3 regions of the Pseudoalteromonas sp. SG43-4 genome follow, and region 2 is predicted to be linked to each of the others. Evidence: predicted binding sites of a transcription regulator. Region 2 holds the regulator's gene; each other region holds the start of a gene.
The links. The regulator sigma-54, encoded in region 2, starts transcription at its own class of promoters, with help from an activator protein. The targets are predictions, from matches to a motif close to GTTGGCACGNNNNTNGNNT.

Region 1 (5,145 bases), on a different contig from region 2:
TTTTCAGAAAAAAGCGTTACCAGATGAAATCCCAGAGCTAACAATCACTATTGCAGAAGATACTATTTTAATTGCTAACTTGCTTAAAGAAGCAAATTTAGTAGTAAGTACATCAGAAGCAATGCGTATGATTAAGCAAGGTGCAGTTAAACTTAACGGTGAAGATAAAATCACTGATACCAAACTTGAAATAGCAAAAGGCACAACGGCTATTTACCAAGTAGGTAAACGTAAGTTTGCAAATATTACTGTAGCTTAAGCACATTTTAAAAACTAAAAAACCAGCCTCGGCTGGTTTTTTTTGTGCTCGTATTTTGAGCCCTTTAAATCAATTTTAATATTTCAATGCTGGCTATTACTAACAACCAAAATACACGGGCCTGATTTAACCTATTAATTATTACAGGTACATCCTCGGGTGTAGGTAGTCTATCAGTGCCAATACGCATTTTATTAAAGCGAGTACCTAAATAAACTGCAGGCCCGCCCAGCTGCACGCCAAGTGATGCAGAACATGTGCTTAAGAGCCAGCCTGTATTTGTTTGATAAAAATGCCTGCCATAATGCTTTATATAATGCATGCTTTGTTTGCTTGCTCGACTTGCTGCAATAGTTAAAGCGAGTAAGCGCATGGGAATGTATTCAATAATAAACAAGAGTGTTTTAAGCGGTTTTAAAAAGTAACTATTTGGGGGGATATCACTACGCCATGCTTGTTGTATTAAGGTAAGTAACCGATAGGCAAGGGCAGCAATAGGACCAAATGCTAAAAATATAAATATGACTACGAAATAGTATCGAGCGGTGCGCAGTATTAAGCTCTCAATTAATGCTTTGATAATACCAGCAGATGAAAGTCTATTAACTTCACGGGCAAGCAGTGGTTTTAGTAATTCGCGTGCTGTGGATTTTTGATTTTGTTTAGTTAGCTTTGCAATGCGAAGTGCTTTTTTATCAATGCTCTTACTTTCTAGGCATAAATATAAAATAAGGCCAGCGAGTAATTCAGGATAAAAAGCAAACTCGAGTAGTAACACTACAATAATGAGAATAACACTTAAAATAAGTGAGCTTGCGAGGATAGCTGCCAAATATTGATAGCTTTTAGGTTCTTTGCTTTTGTATATACGTTTGCCAATAGCACTAAAAACAGCATTTAACGCCGTATTAGGATGATACCAGCTAATAAGGGGAATAAAGCGCTCAGCAAGGAGCGCTAGTATAAAGGCAATAAAGTCCAAGTGATTTTGAACAATATTGCTAAGCATTTACAGAGATACTGCTGTAAGCTTTTCTAAAAGTGCAACAACCATTTTAGATGAGTTGATTGATGCTGTTTCTAGGTATTCTTCAAATGATTGTGGTGACTCTTTACCAGCAATATCAGACATTGAGCGAATTACCACAAATGGTGTGTTTAGCGTAAAACACGTTTGTGCAATTGAAGCGCCTTCCATTTCAACAGCAAGCATTGTAGGAAAATCACTACGTGCTTTATCAATGCGTATAGGGTCACACATAAATGTGTCACCAGTACAAATTAAGCCAACGAGTGTTTTAACATCACTGATTTGTTCGATAGTTTGCTGTGCTGCTTCAACTAATTTAGGGTGTGCTGCAAAGCCTGCCGGCATTTGTGGTACTTGGCCAATTTCGTAGCCAAAAGCAGTTACGTCTACATCGTGGTGACGTACTTCTGACGAAATTACTACATCGCCAACACTAAGAGAAGGATCGAATCCACCGGCTGAGCCTGTGTTAATTATGCAATCAGGTTTGAAGTTATCGATCAGTAAGGTAGTTGCAATAGTTGATGCGACTTTACCAATACCAGATTGAACAAGTGTCACCGTGTTACCAGCCAACTCGCCAGTATAAAAAGTGAAACCTGCTTTAGTTAAAATTTGTGGGTTTTGCATAGCTTCACGTAAAATTTTAACTTCTGGCTCCATTGCGCCAATAATACCAACATTCATAAAGTTTAATTCCTGAGTTTGAATCACTTGATTATACGTGAAGTTAGCAATAAAAAACAAAAAAGCGAGCTTGTTTATGAGCTCGCTTTAAATACTTTTTAGGAGAGTATTTAATTCGTTTTTTAAATTTCAGCTAACGCGGTGGTTTGCGCTTTAGCTTGAGAAGGTGAAAGTACCGCTGGCTTATGTGAGCGATTACGAACAGGGCGCTGAGTTTGTGTTGCTGCAGGCTTACCAAGTTTAAACATAATTGCATCGCGTACTTCAGAAGGGCGGTAGCCCGATTTAACTTTCATACGAATATGTGGAATGCCCGCAGACTCTAGTGCACCGTTTACAAACCAGTCGCGTTGAGCTTTGTGGCCATCTTTGTTGGCATTGTTAACTAGGTCAACAGCAGCAATGATTGTTAGTTTTTCTTTATCGATTAAAACAAAGTCGAGTTGCTTATTTTTAGCTTTAGCTAAAGCAGCACGTTTAGACTTTACTGAAAGGCCTTGCTTACAGTCAATAACGTCGATTAACTTAACGCGACTAACAATTTTATATTGATCGCCAACAGCACGCTCTAGAAGATTTAAAAAAGCGCCTTCAACCTGCGTAAAAACAGTTTGCTTGCGAGTAAAAGGATACGGGTTTCCGCCATCGTCATTAAATTTTGACGCAACAACAGAGGCCCCGACAACTAATACTAGGATTAATAATAAAGCGAATTCCATACGGTAACTCCATAACAACAAATTGACACTGCTCAAACAAAGCAATTTACGTGCCTAAAAAGTATGGGTTATAAAATAATTACCGGCTGGTTTACAAGCAATAGCTACACAGCGATTAAGCTTTGTAGCCTCCTTTAATACCTTTTACTGCAATAGCTACAGCATCGTGTGCATGCAGTGACTCATAGTGGTTTATTTGCAGCCAATAATCACTGTAATGGTTTGCCTCTAGCAATGCTTTAATTTTACGCGCTGCATCTTCACAAAACATAAGGTTTTGACCATTCAAACGGGCAAATTCTTGCTCATCTTCACGTTTTACTGCTGCTTGTACTGGTGTTTTAAGCTCAGCTTCAAGAGTGTTAATTAGCGTAACTACGTCAAATTCTTGAATGTTGCTATCAAGCTTTACTTTTACGTTGGCAATAGAGCGCTGCGAGTGGGGAGTCGCTACAATACCTTGTGTAGTGCCTAGCCATTCGTGCACATCTTTTTGGCTCAACGTTTCTTGGTTAAACTTTTCGTTAAACGCGTTTTGTATAAGCTGGCGCGCAAGTGCAGCAGAGCATGGGCACGTTGAAGAATAAGTAACATCTACGGTTAGCTCGTAGCTAATAACGTTATTTTCAATTGTACTGGTAAGTACAACTGGGTAGCTTTTCCAGCCCGCTTTGCCACTTAATAGTGACTTACGGCGTAGCGGTAATTCAAATTTAAATTCAATTTGTGCTTTATTGCTCAGCCCTTCGTGGCTAGTTATAAAGGTATCGAGTGCCTGCGCTATTGTTTGCGGATTGACTTGCTGCTCGGTTGAAAGCAGATCAAGTGCCAAAAATAGACGTGACATATGAATGCCTTTGGCATCTTCTTTATGTAAATTTACAAATGCACGAGCTTTGGCGTTTACTGTAACTGGAGATAAGTCTCGGGATTCAAAAATAAATGGCAGTTCTATTTCGCCCATGCCAACCCAGTCTAATTTACCTGTTTGTAAAGCGGGTGCAGTGTCTGCTATATCTGGCATATTGGTTTGCATGTGCGCTACTCGTATTTTGGGGATAATAAAGCGGGGCATTTTACACTAAATAATTTATTGCTGAAATGATGAGTTTAATAGATGAGCTAAATCAAACATGAAAAATTCTGTTTTTATCGCACAACGTGAGTAGTGGTAGGAGAAAAATGCTAAAATCTGGGAAAATGGTATGTTTATACATACGCATTGCCTTCTTTATATTAAGTACACAGCTAAGAGATAAAATTACGTATGACCGATTATTCTTTGAGCCCTTGGGCTCGGGTACTTTCCAGCTCAATAACGCGATTTGGTGAATTTAAAACCGCTGCTATTTGTTACACTTTATTTTTAACTGTATCTCTTATTTTATCGAGCATGTTTTATTATGTGGCGATAGGCGAATTACACCTGGTTGATATTTTAGCCGTGGTATTTTTTACGGCTGTAGTTTCTCCTTTAATTATAAGTGTGTTGCTTAATTCAATTCGACAACTAGATGCCTCATATGCTTATTTAGATAGCGCCACCAAACAAGAAAAGCTTTTAAATCAAACCCTAAAAGATAACATTAACCGTCTAAACATCGAAATTGATGAGCGTAAAATGGCATTTCATGCCAAGCATCGCGCTATCGAAGAACTACGACGAGAAATTGCTGAGCGTAAAAAAACACAACAAGAACTTGCTCAACAAAGCATGCTGCAGCGCTCAATAGTTGATTCATCTCCTGATTTATTTTATTACCGCGATAACAATGGCGTGTTTGCTGGTTGTAATAAAATGTTTGAAGAAGTAATGGGCAAATCAAGTAGCGAACTAATTGGCAAAACGGTTGAGCAGATATTTCCTAGCCACTTTTTATCTGAAGTTTTGAAAACCGATAAAGAAGTAGAGCAAAGCCATAAAGCACTAACCATTGATGTGGGTTATGAGGTAAATGGCGAAACGCGTTGGTTTGAGCTGCGTAAATTACCTTTTATAAATGATGAAGGTGATTACATTGGTCTACTGGGCTTTGGTCGTGATATCACAAGTCGTAAGGAGGCCGCTCAAGCGCTCGAAACGGCCTATAAAGACAAAGGTAAGTTTATTGCCACATTAAGCCATGAACTACGTACACCGCTCAATGGTATTGTTGGTTTAACACGAATGCTGCTTGATACTGACTTAAACAAACAGCAGCGTAGTTGGGGTAATACTATATTTTCGAGTGCTGAAACGCTCGGCAATATTTTTAACGATATTATTGATTTAGACAAAATAGATAGAGATCAGCTCGATATAGTGACCAACTCTATTAATGTATCAGACTTTATAAATGACGTTGTTAACTTTGCGGGCTTAATCGCGGAGCAAAAAGAGCTAGAGTTTGATATTAAGCGCAATGGGGTGCTGGATATTTACGCACAGCTCGACCCAACTCGCTTACGCC
Region 2 (5,145 bases):
TCAGCGAGTTGATGAACACTTAAATCAGTCGTATCTATCATAAAGTCGGCGCGAGTGGTTAATACATCAAGTAATTCTTTTTCTTTTTTGATGGCTAAATCAAGAGGCAACGAGTCTATTGATAGTGGGTGTAATCTGCGTGTTTCAGAAAAGCGTTTGATCAATGTCTGATCGTCACTATCTAAATAAAATAACGTAGGGTTTGCAAAGCCTGGTAAGTATTCAAGAATATCGTTAAATTCATCTTGTTCTTTAGGGATGTTGCGCACATCTATGCTAACAGCAATTTTATCGTAGCTATCAGACACACTGCGAACTAATGAAGGTAGTAGGTTTACTGGAATATTATCTACGCAATAATAACCTAAATCTTCTACAACGCGCAAAGCAACCGACTTTCCAGAACCGGAACGGCCGCTTATGATAATTAACTCCATTTAACACCCTTTATAAAACTATGATTGATCGACAATAACTTGGTAAAGCTCAGTATCAGATTTTGCACTGCGTAACTGTTTACAAAAATCTTTGTTGTTTAGTTTATCAGCAATGGTTGCTAGAGTCTTTAAGTGCTGCTGGTTATCGCCATCTGGTACGATGAGTGCGACAAAAATATCAACAGGGCGATTATCGATTGCATCAAAGTTTATTGGAGTTTCGCTAACGAGCACTAAAGCCAAAGGCTCTTCTGCACCGCTCATTCTTCCATGAGGAATAGCAATGCCACGTCCTATACCTGTACTACCTAATTTCTCTCTGCTCATTAAAGCATTAAGAATATCTTGTTGCGGTAAATACGGAAGTTTGTCGTGAGCAAGTTCGCTAATGAACTCTAAAATTCTTTTTTTGCTATTAAAAAGGACCGCAGCTTTGCTGCAGTCCTGGCATATAAGTGAACTTAATTTCATCATATTAGTGTCGAGCAAGCTTCTCTTTGTGTTTGATTACTTGGCGATCGAGCTTGTCGATCAACGAGTCAATAGCGGCATACATATCTTGATGTTCTGTAGAGGCAAATAGCTCAGCACCGCTTACGTGTATTGTGGCTTCTGCTTTTTGATTTAATTTTTCTACATCGAGAATGACATGAACATTATTAATATGATCAGAGTGTCTTTCAAGCTTCGCAAATTTAGTATTAATATAGTCTCTTAGTGAATCGGTTAATTCTACGTGACGACCAGTTAAGTTTAGTTGCATAAGCATTACCCTCTTAGTTTAGCGTCTTAAATCAGACTTTTACGCTGATTTGACGGTGGAATAGCAAGAGATTCGCGGTATTTTGCGATTGTACGTCTCGCTACTTTAATTCCTTGCTCAGCCAATATATCCGCTATTTTGCTATCACTCAATGGTTTTGCTGAGTTTTCTGCTGCGATTAATTTTCGGATAAGCGCACGTATTGCTGTAGATGAACATTCACCACCGTTTTCAGTACTTACATGGCTTGAGAAAAAATATTTAAGCTCAAATATACCACGGGGTGTATGCATGTACTTTTGAGTAGTTACGCGAGAAATTGTCGATTCGTGCATTTCTACCATTTCAGCAACATCATTTAAAACCATTGGTTTCATGGCTTCAGGGCCATGTTCAAAAAAGCCTTGTTGTTGCTTAACAATACAATTAGTAACTTTTAATAGCGTGTCGTTTCTACTTTCTAAGCTTTTAATAAACCATTTAGCTTCTTGTAAATGTGAGCGAATAAACTGGCTGTCGCCACTTGATTTTACAGTGCGAGACATTGCCGCGTATTGGCTATTAACACGAATTTTAGGCATGCTATCTGGGTTTAATTCGACAACCCAGCGGCCTTTAATTTTTTTAACTGACACATCAGGAATAACATACTCAGATTCTTCCCTTACAATAGTATCTGCAGGTTTTGGGTTGAGAGTATGTATTAGTGTCATTACTTCTTTAAGCTCTTCTTCTTTGAGCTTAGTTTTTTTCATTAATGTACGATAGTCGCGAGCTGCTAATAGATCAATATGCTCGGTTAAAATCATTTTCGTTTCATTAATATAAGGTGTTTCTTTATCAAATTGATTAAGCTGAATACACAAACACTCTTGTAAACTACGTGCAGCAATACCAACAGGATCAAACAGTTGGATGCGTTTTAATACCGCTTCAATTTCATCAAGTTCGACTTCGTTATCATCTTCGTTTTCTTGATTAAAGCTTTCTAAAATCTCTTCGCAGCTTAGTGTTAAAATACCTGAATCATCGACAGCTTCTACAATAGCAATAGCAATAGCTTCGTCTGTAGGGCTAAATGGCGTTAGTTGTAATTGCCACATTAAATACTCATGGAGCGTTTCAGTAGAGGCGCCTTGGTATATTGATTCGTCTTCAGGCATTGGACCTGATGAGGCTGCAGGAGCTGCACTCATGTACTCATCCCAACTGACATCCATAGCCATGTCGTCACTTAGCGTGTCTTTTGCAAGTGCTTCACCAGTATCTTGTTCGTATTCGCTCGGAGCATCATCAGCAGATGCGCTAACAGTTATGTCATCGGTATCAGCTTTTTGCTCGTTTTTACCAGCAGCGTCTTCGGAATAGTCTGCCTCTTCAACCTCTAATAGTGGATTACTGTCGAGAGCTTCTTGTATTTCTTGCTGGAGATCCAATGTACTGAGTTGCAACAAACGAATAGCTTGTTGCAACTGTGGAGTCATTGTAAGTTGCTGGCCCATGCGCAGCTGTAGTGATTGCCTCATGTATCTCTAACAATCCTTTTATGTTGTTATAATTAATACTAGCAGATGCTTAAAGACATGGCGTAAATGTTACAGCCTAAATTGCTCGCCTAAGTAAACATCGCGTACTGTTTTATCATTTAATACGTGTTCTGGAGTACCTGATGCAATCAGCTCCCCATGAGAAACAATGTAGGCTTTTTCACAAACATCAAGGGTCTCTCTTACGTTATGGTCGGTAATTAATACACCAATCCCACGATTTTTAAGATGTTCTATTATTTTCTTTATATCTAATACCGAAATAGGGTCAACACCGGCAAACGGTTCATCCAGTAATATAAATTTAGGATCTGCTGCCAGCGCTCGTGCTATTTCTACACGACGACGTTCTCCCCCCGATAATGCCATACCTTGGCTATCACGAATGTGTTGTATGCTAAATTCATCTAATAAGTTATTGAGCGTGTCTTCTCTGGCTTGTTTATTTAGTTCCTTGCGCGTTTCTAAAATGGCCATTAAGTTTTGATAAACAGTCAGCTTTCTAAAAATCGATGACTCTTGTGGTAAGTAGCCTATGCCTAATCTAGCACGACTATGCATAGGTAAAAGAGTAATATCGTTATCATCAATAGATATTTTACCTTTGTCGCTAGGAACAAGCCCTACAATCATATAAAAAGTCGTTGTTTTACCAGCACCGTTAGGGCCAAGTAAGCCAACTATACTGCCAGCTTGTACTTCAAGGCCGACGTTTTTTACAACTTCACGACCTTTATAGCTTTTTGCTAATAGTTCTGCTTTTAATGTGCTCATGGTTGACCTTTATCGCCTTTTTTACTTTTTTTAGTTTCGATCGGTACTAAAATTGTGTGAACGCGGTCAGTTGAGTTTTCATCTTTTTCGGCACTGATGAGTTGCTGCTCTATGTCGTAGGTAATGCTTTTAGCATTTATTTTTTGTCCGGCTTGCGATACTTGTGCATTACCAACAAGCGTTAAAAAACGCTTAGATACATCATAACGTACTTCGTCAGCACTGGCGCTCATAGTCGTGCCGTCTGATTGCTTTTCTTCAAAGTGCGCAGGGCTACCTGTGGCAATTAATAATTGTTTATTATCACCAAGTTCATCACGTTTGTGTACTTCGAGGCGATCGGCTGTAATGCGGCGATTACCGTGAATAATCTCAACGTTTTTCTCAAAAATACCCACATTAGCTTTCAATTGACCTTCTTGCTTGTCGGCACTTATTGAAATTTGATTGGCAGCAGGTTGCGTGTTTTGCTCTGCAGCACTACTATTAAACGCTAGTATAAGTGTAGGAATTATAAGTGATTTTAATATTTTATTGGTCATAATATATGGTTCGCGTATGGTTAATTAGTTTTATCACTTCGGTTTTCAAGTCGGCTTCTAGGCCTTTACCGGTGATTTTTAAATTGGGTCCAGTGATAATGACGGGTTGCTCCGAACGCATTGTTAATAACTTTATATCAACCTGAATATTATCAGCATTGATTTTGTCTATCATGGCGTTATCGGTTAAATTTTTGGCAACCACATTACCTTCTAAAATTAATTGTTTATCTTCATATAATGTTGCTTCGTCTGCATTTATTTGCCACGTTTGTTGCTCGTTATATAAAGTAAAAATGGGTTTTTCAAAAAACGTGAAACCTAATTGCTGGTATAGCTCCATTTTAGCCGCAGTGACTTTGTGGCTAATTTTACCTTGCTCATCATAGGCTGTCTGTTTGAGCTCAATAGCTATGTAATCAGGCTTAGCAACAACTTCAGGCTCAGCCTGAGGCACAATATTTGTTTGTGTAAAATAAGGGTACCAAAGCCAAACCATACAGCTAATGAATAAAACGCTTAGTATTATGCGCGCTGCATTCATGAACTAGTGCCTTGTGTAGTCAATGCTTTACCATTTTCAAGCATGAGCAAATCGGTGAGTTCTCTCACAGCGCCAAAACCACCAGGCATTTGCGTTACATAATGTGACAAACGCTTAATAAGAGGGTGGGCATCATTTACTGCAACGGCAAAGCCTACTAACTCCATAACAGGCATGTCAGGACCGTCATCACCAATATAAGCAATTTGTTCATCGCTAAGGTTGAGTTTATCTTTTAATTCTTGATAGGCAATGAGCTTATTTTCTTGGCCTTGATAAATATGCTGTACGGTTAAGCTGCTCATACGTTGTTGTACTATCTGTGAATGACGACCAGTAATAACAGCTACTTCAAAGCCACTGTTTATAAGTGCTTTAATGCCAAAACCATCTTTTGTATTAAATGCTTTTAGCTCTTCACCTTGATTGCCAAGGTAAATACGGCCATCAGAAAATACACCATCAATATCGCATATAAGTAGTTTTACTTTTTTAGCGCGTGCTTTTGCATCATCGCTCAGCGGTTGATAGAGTTCTT
Region 3 (5,145 bases), on a different contig from region 2:
TCTGCAACTGCATCAAACAACTGCCAATTGGCTTTACCATTTTTGTCGGTTTCTAATAGAATATTTGGTTCGTTTATAACAAACTTATCTAATTTAAACTCACCACCAAATAATGAAAACCAAGGTATGTGTACAGCAAGCTGTTTCATACTCGCCATATCGGCGCGCGAACCTGATTCCATATTTGCAAAATGCACGTCGTTAAGTTCTAACTTTAATGCAGGGAATACGCTAAGTGTTTTATCACCTTTAATAGTAAGAGTGCGCCCAGTTGTTTGTTCTACCTGTTCTGAAACTTTGTTAAAAATAGTATCAGTAGGGATTAGAAACGGTGCGGCAACAATTAGTGCTATACATAGTAAAAGTATTACACCTACAATTTTAAGTAAGGTTTTCATGATCGTCCTTTAAAACGTGCAAATAATGTTCTTATCATAGCGAGTGTTAGCCTTAAAATCATTGTCGTTCTGATAAAAAAGCTTTTTATTAGATATTACATTCCCATCCTGAATCGCCCCTGAAACACTTTGATACCTTTAGGTTACAAATAAATATTGACCCAATGAAACCTTAAGGTTACATTGATACCTACAGGTTACATATTGTAAAAATTTTAAAAAGAAATGAGCTATGTCTAATTACGATATTAAAAGTGAAGAAAAATTTATGGGCCAAAATGCATGGTTTTCATTATTCATGGGGGTCACTTTATTAATCATTAGTGTTTACCCAATGCTTAATCAAACATCAGCCCCACTATTGTTTTTGGAACTGCTGCTTTTTTAGGTTCATTCTTTATGTTTGTGATCAGAGGCGGGTTTACATGGAGAATGAAATACCACCTTACATATAAAGATGAGTATTTAAATACCATCGACACTATTGCCTATAAACATGTCGTGCTTGGCTTACTTTTTAGTATGGGTGGCGTGTACTTACTCTCCGATACTCTTGCTTTAGAAGTATCTCACAGCATGATGGCTACATTTTACCTTGCTGTAATGAGTTTAATATACGGCGTATCAATTCTTTGGCAAAGCAAAGATTAGGAGCAAAAGTGCAAAATAAAATTGCAAAATACCGCAAAGAAGCAGGCCTTTCTCAACAAGACTTGGCTGATCTAATTGCGGTTTCACGTAAGACTATTAGTACAGTAGAAACGGCACGATTTACCCCTTCGGTAATAATTGCTCTAAAAATAGCAAAGCATTTTAATACCTCAGTTGAAAGTCTCTTTGTACTAGATAAAAATGATTGATACATGTTAAAGCGTTGGTCTCATTCTATTAGCAAAAACACCGATTTAGCTATTTCAATTGCAACGTATGGAGGACAGCGCTGTTGTTATTAGCGTAATTGCGCTAAAATAGACCAGCAAAAAAATATATATCTAAACCGGAGATTCTACAAGGCATGAAAAAACTGCTAATTTCACCGTCAAAAATGACGCTAGGCGAACAAGAAAATCAAATCTATCAGAACATTCTGAAGCAATCTTCAGAATTAAGCCTTAACCTTATGGCCGTGAAAGTAGAAAACCACCCTGATGATTTTTTACCTTGGTGTTACGAATTGCTAAGTGCAAGCAGAGATCGTATGAACTACGACTTACTAGAGCCGCAGCAATTACCAGTACTTAAGAAGCTACACGATCAGCTTATTTCAGCTATCAGCTTTTTACAGGTTAAAACTTTACGTATTGCTCCGTGGCCTGTAGTAAGTGTATTTGTAGAACAACACAAAGACGTTATTGCTCTTGATGAACAGCTTCGCTTAGTAGACTACATTAAGAGCATTCGTGAACAATCTCTTAAAGATATGATTCCTGAAGATTTACTTGCGTTTAGCGGTAAGCACATGGCATCACTTGATCCAAGCACATATAACTTTGACGTTGAATGGTTTGCATCAACAAAAAGTGCGAAGAGCTTTCATCAAATGCTTAGCGATTTACCAGGTGCCTTTGACGATGCACTAGTAAATATTCCACTTGAAGGTGACATTACTCAATACGAATATCAACAATTTGTTGCTGCTTATTCAAAAATATTCACCGACAATAATGAAAAACCAACACTTGCGCCTGCAACACGACTACTTGCAATGCGTCGCCCTGATATATTTACTCCGATCACAAACAATCGATTAGATGCATTATGCGGTGCCCTTGGTGTTTCTAAACTAAAAAATAGTGATTTTGAGCGTTACTGGCAAGATATTGTAAAAGGTATTCAAGCTATGTCATGGTACAAAATGGCTAAACCTAGTAATGAGTTAGAAGAACAATTAGTTGCTATTAAAGCACTAATCCCATGTTTCTTTCACTATGCTGATGCTAAAACACCAGATAACTCTAACTACATCAAACTGTTAAGTAAGCCTAAACGAACTACAACTACGACAGGTAAAACTCAGCGTAGAGGTAAAGAGTCTGCAGAAATTTTAGTAGACCGCGCACTTGCTGCTGACGATATTCCTGAGCACATTCGCAGTAAGCGCGATTCAATTGTGAGTGAAGTTCAAAAAGGTCGTAGTGTAAACGAAACAATTAGCCTTATGCGCACTATATTTGGCTAAAAACTTCTAATTTAGCCGTACTTTTATGGTGCGGCTAGGTTAATTTATGCACCAGCAGTGTGCGCAACATCTTCCTACATACCATCTCTCATCTCAATCTATAAAATACAAGCCCATGTTTTTAATGTATAAAAATAATTTTTAATAAAAAATAATGAAGCTGGCACATACAGTGCAATTATCCCGTTAGTTAAACAATAAAAAGCCGTCAGCCTAAAGGTTCCGAATACATAATAAAAACCTTGGCGAGCAAAAATCATATAACGGGAAATGGACATGCTAAAACTAAAAAAAACCATCGCCATAAGTGCTATAGCATTAATGGGCGCAACATCTTTAACATCAACAGCCGTACATGCTGAAGTAACAGCAAACGCAGCGGCAACATCAAACTACTTATGGCGTGGTCAAGAGCAAACTGGGGGCGATGCAGCTATTTCAGGCGGTATTGATTACGCCAATGAATCGGGCTTTTATGCAGGTACTTGGGCTTCAAATGCATCGTGGGCAGATGAAATGACCTATGAGCTTGATTTATATGCAGGCTTTGGTGGCGACATTAACGAAAGCGTTAGCTACGATGTTGGCTATATTTATTACGCTTACCCAGATGCCGCTTCTGAAGCTGACGCAGATTTCTCTGAAATTTACGGTAGCATCAGTGTTGAAGGCTTTACATTTGGTGCTTCAGTACTTGCAACATCAGCTGCAAGTGGTGATGGTACAGACTTTGGTGATTCACTTTACCTGACAGCTGACTACGGTTTTGCTGTTGGCAGTAACGGCACTGAAATGGCACTTCACTTAGGCCACTACTCAGGTGACTTTATTGGCGATGATAATATCTTAGATTACGGTGTATCAATTTCGAAAGATGGGTTCACTTTTGGTTTATCTGATACAGATATGGATGACTCAGATATTAAAGCTTACGTTGCTTATTCTGTAGACTTTAATTTATAAGAAAGAATGTGTTACTTGCTGCGACACGAAGGGCCTTTTGGCCCTTTTCTTGTTTTTGAACAAGACCCCTTACATCTGTTAACAAACCGTTACAATTGAATGAAAACAATACATACATTTTCCTTTATTCTATTACCTAGTCACTGGGCATTTATAACTGCCTAGCCATAAAATAGGTATAAAGGAATAATAATGAAATCACCTAACGCGTTTAGCGCCCTACTCGATATTTATATAAGTCCTAGTAAAGCTTTCAATGGTGTTGAACACGCCAAAGGTTGGTCATGGCTTGCTTTTATAGTCATGTCTTTAGTTTCAATGGCGAGTATTTATATTTTTTATTCCACTGTTGATATGCAGTTTTTGATTAATGAGCAAGTAGCAGCATCAACTATTGATGCGACGATTGGCGAGCAAAAAATGATTCGCCAAAGTATAGAGCAAAATGCAGAAGGCCAAATATGGTTTGGTTTGTTTGGCGGCGTAATTGCGCTGGCTATCATGAATGCATTAATGGCACTTTATTATATGCTTGTGGCTAAACAAGATCCTGAATCAGAACATAGCTACGGAGCTTGGTATGGATTCGCTACCTGGACAATGATGCCAGTTGTTATTTCAAGCCTAGGAACAATTGCTCTTGTACTAAGTGCAAGTACAGATCAAATATCTCAACAAGCCGTATATAGCTACGCATCTATTAACCAATTAATAATAGGACTTGAAATTGGCCATCCTTTTTATAGCTTATTAGAATCAATAAACTTATTTAGCTTTTGGAGCATTGCGCTGGGAATGATCGGCTTAAAATGCTGGACTAATTTTTCAACTAACAAAGCACTCCTATTCTCTGCTCTTCCTTCAATTATTATTTTTGGTATTTGGGCAATCATTGCAGCAAGTTAACTCTTAAGTGGAGGTAGATACTAGCTCCACATTACTTAATTCACGGATAGATAAAATGAAAAAAGCAATAATCATCACACTCGCTGTAGGCGCATTTATAGCCCTAATTGTGTCAAAGCAAATTTCTGGCGATGAAAAACAAGCCGAAGTAAATATTGCTCAAGTAGAGCTTGGCGACATTGCTGACTCAATAATGGCTTCAGGTAATTTAGTTTTTAATACACAAGTGCAATTACGCTCTGAAGTGACAGGCCGAGTAGATAAAATATTTGTTCAAGAAGGCCAAGGAGTTAAACAAGGCGATATGTTAATGCGCCTTGATACAACTGCTTTTGAATCAGAAGTTTCCCGTAGTAAAGCAATCCTTCGCGCCACAGAAATTGAAATTAAACACAATAAAACACGCCTTGCTAACCTAGAGCGCCAACTTAAAAGACAAAAAGACTTATATGATGTCGGTTTAGGTAATCAAGAGAGCTACGAGAATATTGAAAGCGCACGCGATCTAGCTAAAATCGATATTGAATCACGAATAGAGTCGTACAACCAAGCACAAGCGTCACTACAAATTGCGCAAGATCGCTTAAGTAAAAGTGTTTTTAGAGCTCCAATGAGCGGCTTGCTTGCATCTGTAAATATTAAAGAAGGTGAAACCGTTATAGCCGGTACTACTAATATTATTGGCTCTGATTTAATGCT

Region 1: H5160_RS09310 (DUF2726 domain-containing protein) is a predicted target of sigma-54. The motif match lies at 2,735-2,753, and genes of this name have one in related genera.
Region 3: H5160_RS15355 (TorF family putative porin) is a predicted target of sigma-54. The motif match lies at 2,737-2,755, and genes of this name have one in related genera.

What each region holds. Positions count from the first base shown of each region.
Region 1 covers NZ_JACJFB010000007.1:178,482-183,626, reverse strand. The annotation lists gene tyrS (tyrosine--tRNA ligase) at 1-259, shown strand, start outside; gene H5160_RS09320 (regulatory signaling modulator protein AmpE) at 324-1,268, opposite strand; gene mtnN (5'-methylthioadenosine/S-adenosylhomocysteine nucleosidase) at 1,269-1,976, opposite strand; gene H5160_RS09310 (DUF2726 domain-containing protein) at 2,099-2,695, opposite strand; gene folE2 (GTP cyclohydrolase FolE2) at 2,811-3,731, opposite strand; gene arcB (aerobic respiration two-component sensor histidine kinase ArcB) at 3,963-5,145, shown strand, end outside.
Region 2 covers NZ_JACJFB010000002.1:283,966-289,110, forward strand. The annotation lists gene rapZ (RNase adapter RapZ) at 1-437, opposite strand, end outside; gene ptsN (PTS IIA-like nitrogen regulatory protein PtsN) at 456-908, opposite strand; gene hpf (ribosome hibernation promoting factor) at 913-1,200, opposite strand; gene H5160_RS03305 (RNA polymerase factor sigma-54) at 1,227-2,726, opposite strand; gene lptB (LPS export ABC transporter ATP-binding protein) at 2,796-3,521, opposite strand; gene lptA (lipopolysaccharide transport periplasmic protein LptA) at 3,518-4,063, opposite strand; gene lptC (LPS export ABC transporter periplasmic protein LptC) at 4,053-4,607, opposite strand; gene kdsC (3-deoxy-manno-octulosonate-8-phosphatase KdsC) at 4,604-5,145, opposite strand, start outside.
Region 3 covers NZ_JACJFB010000016.1:85,509-90,653, reverse strand. The annotation lists gene H5160_RS15375 (AsmA family protein) at 1-398, opposite strand, end outside; gene H5160_RS20485 (hypothetical protein) at 631-786, shown strand; gene H5160_RS20480 (hypothetical protein) at 798-1,049, shown strand; gene H5160_RS15365 (helix-turn-helix transcriptional regulator) at 1,058-1,258, shown strand; gene H5160_RS15360 (hypothetical protein) at 1,414-2,577, shown strand; gene H5160_RS15355 (TorF family putative porin) at 2,854-3,540, shown strand; gene H5160_RS15350 (YIP1 family protein) at 3,733-4,446, shown strand; gene H5160_RS15345 (efflux RND transporter periplasmic adaptor subunit) at 4,502-5,145, shown strand, end outside.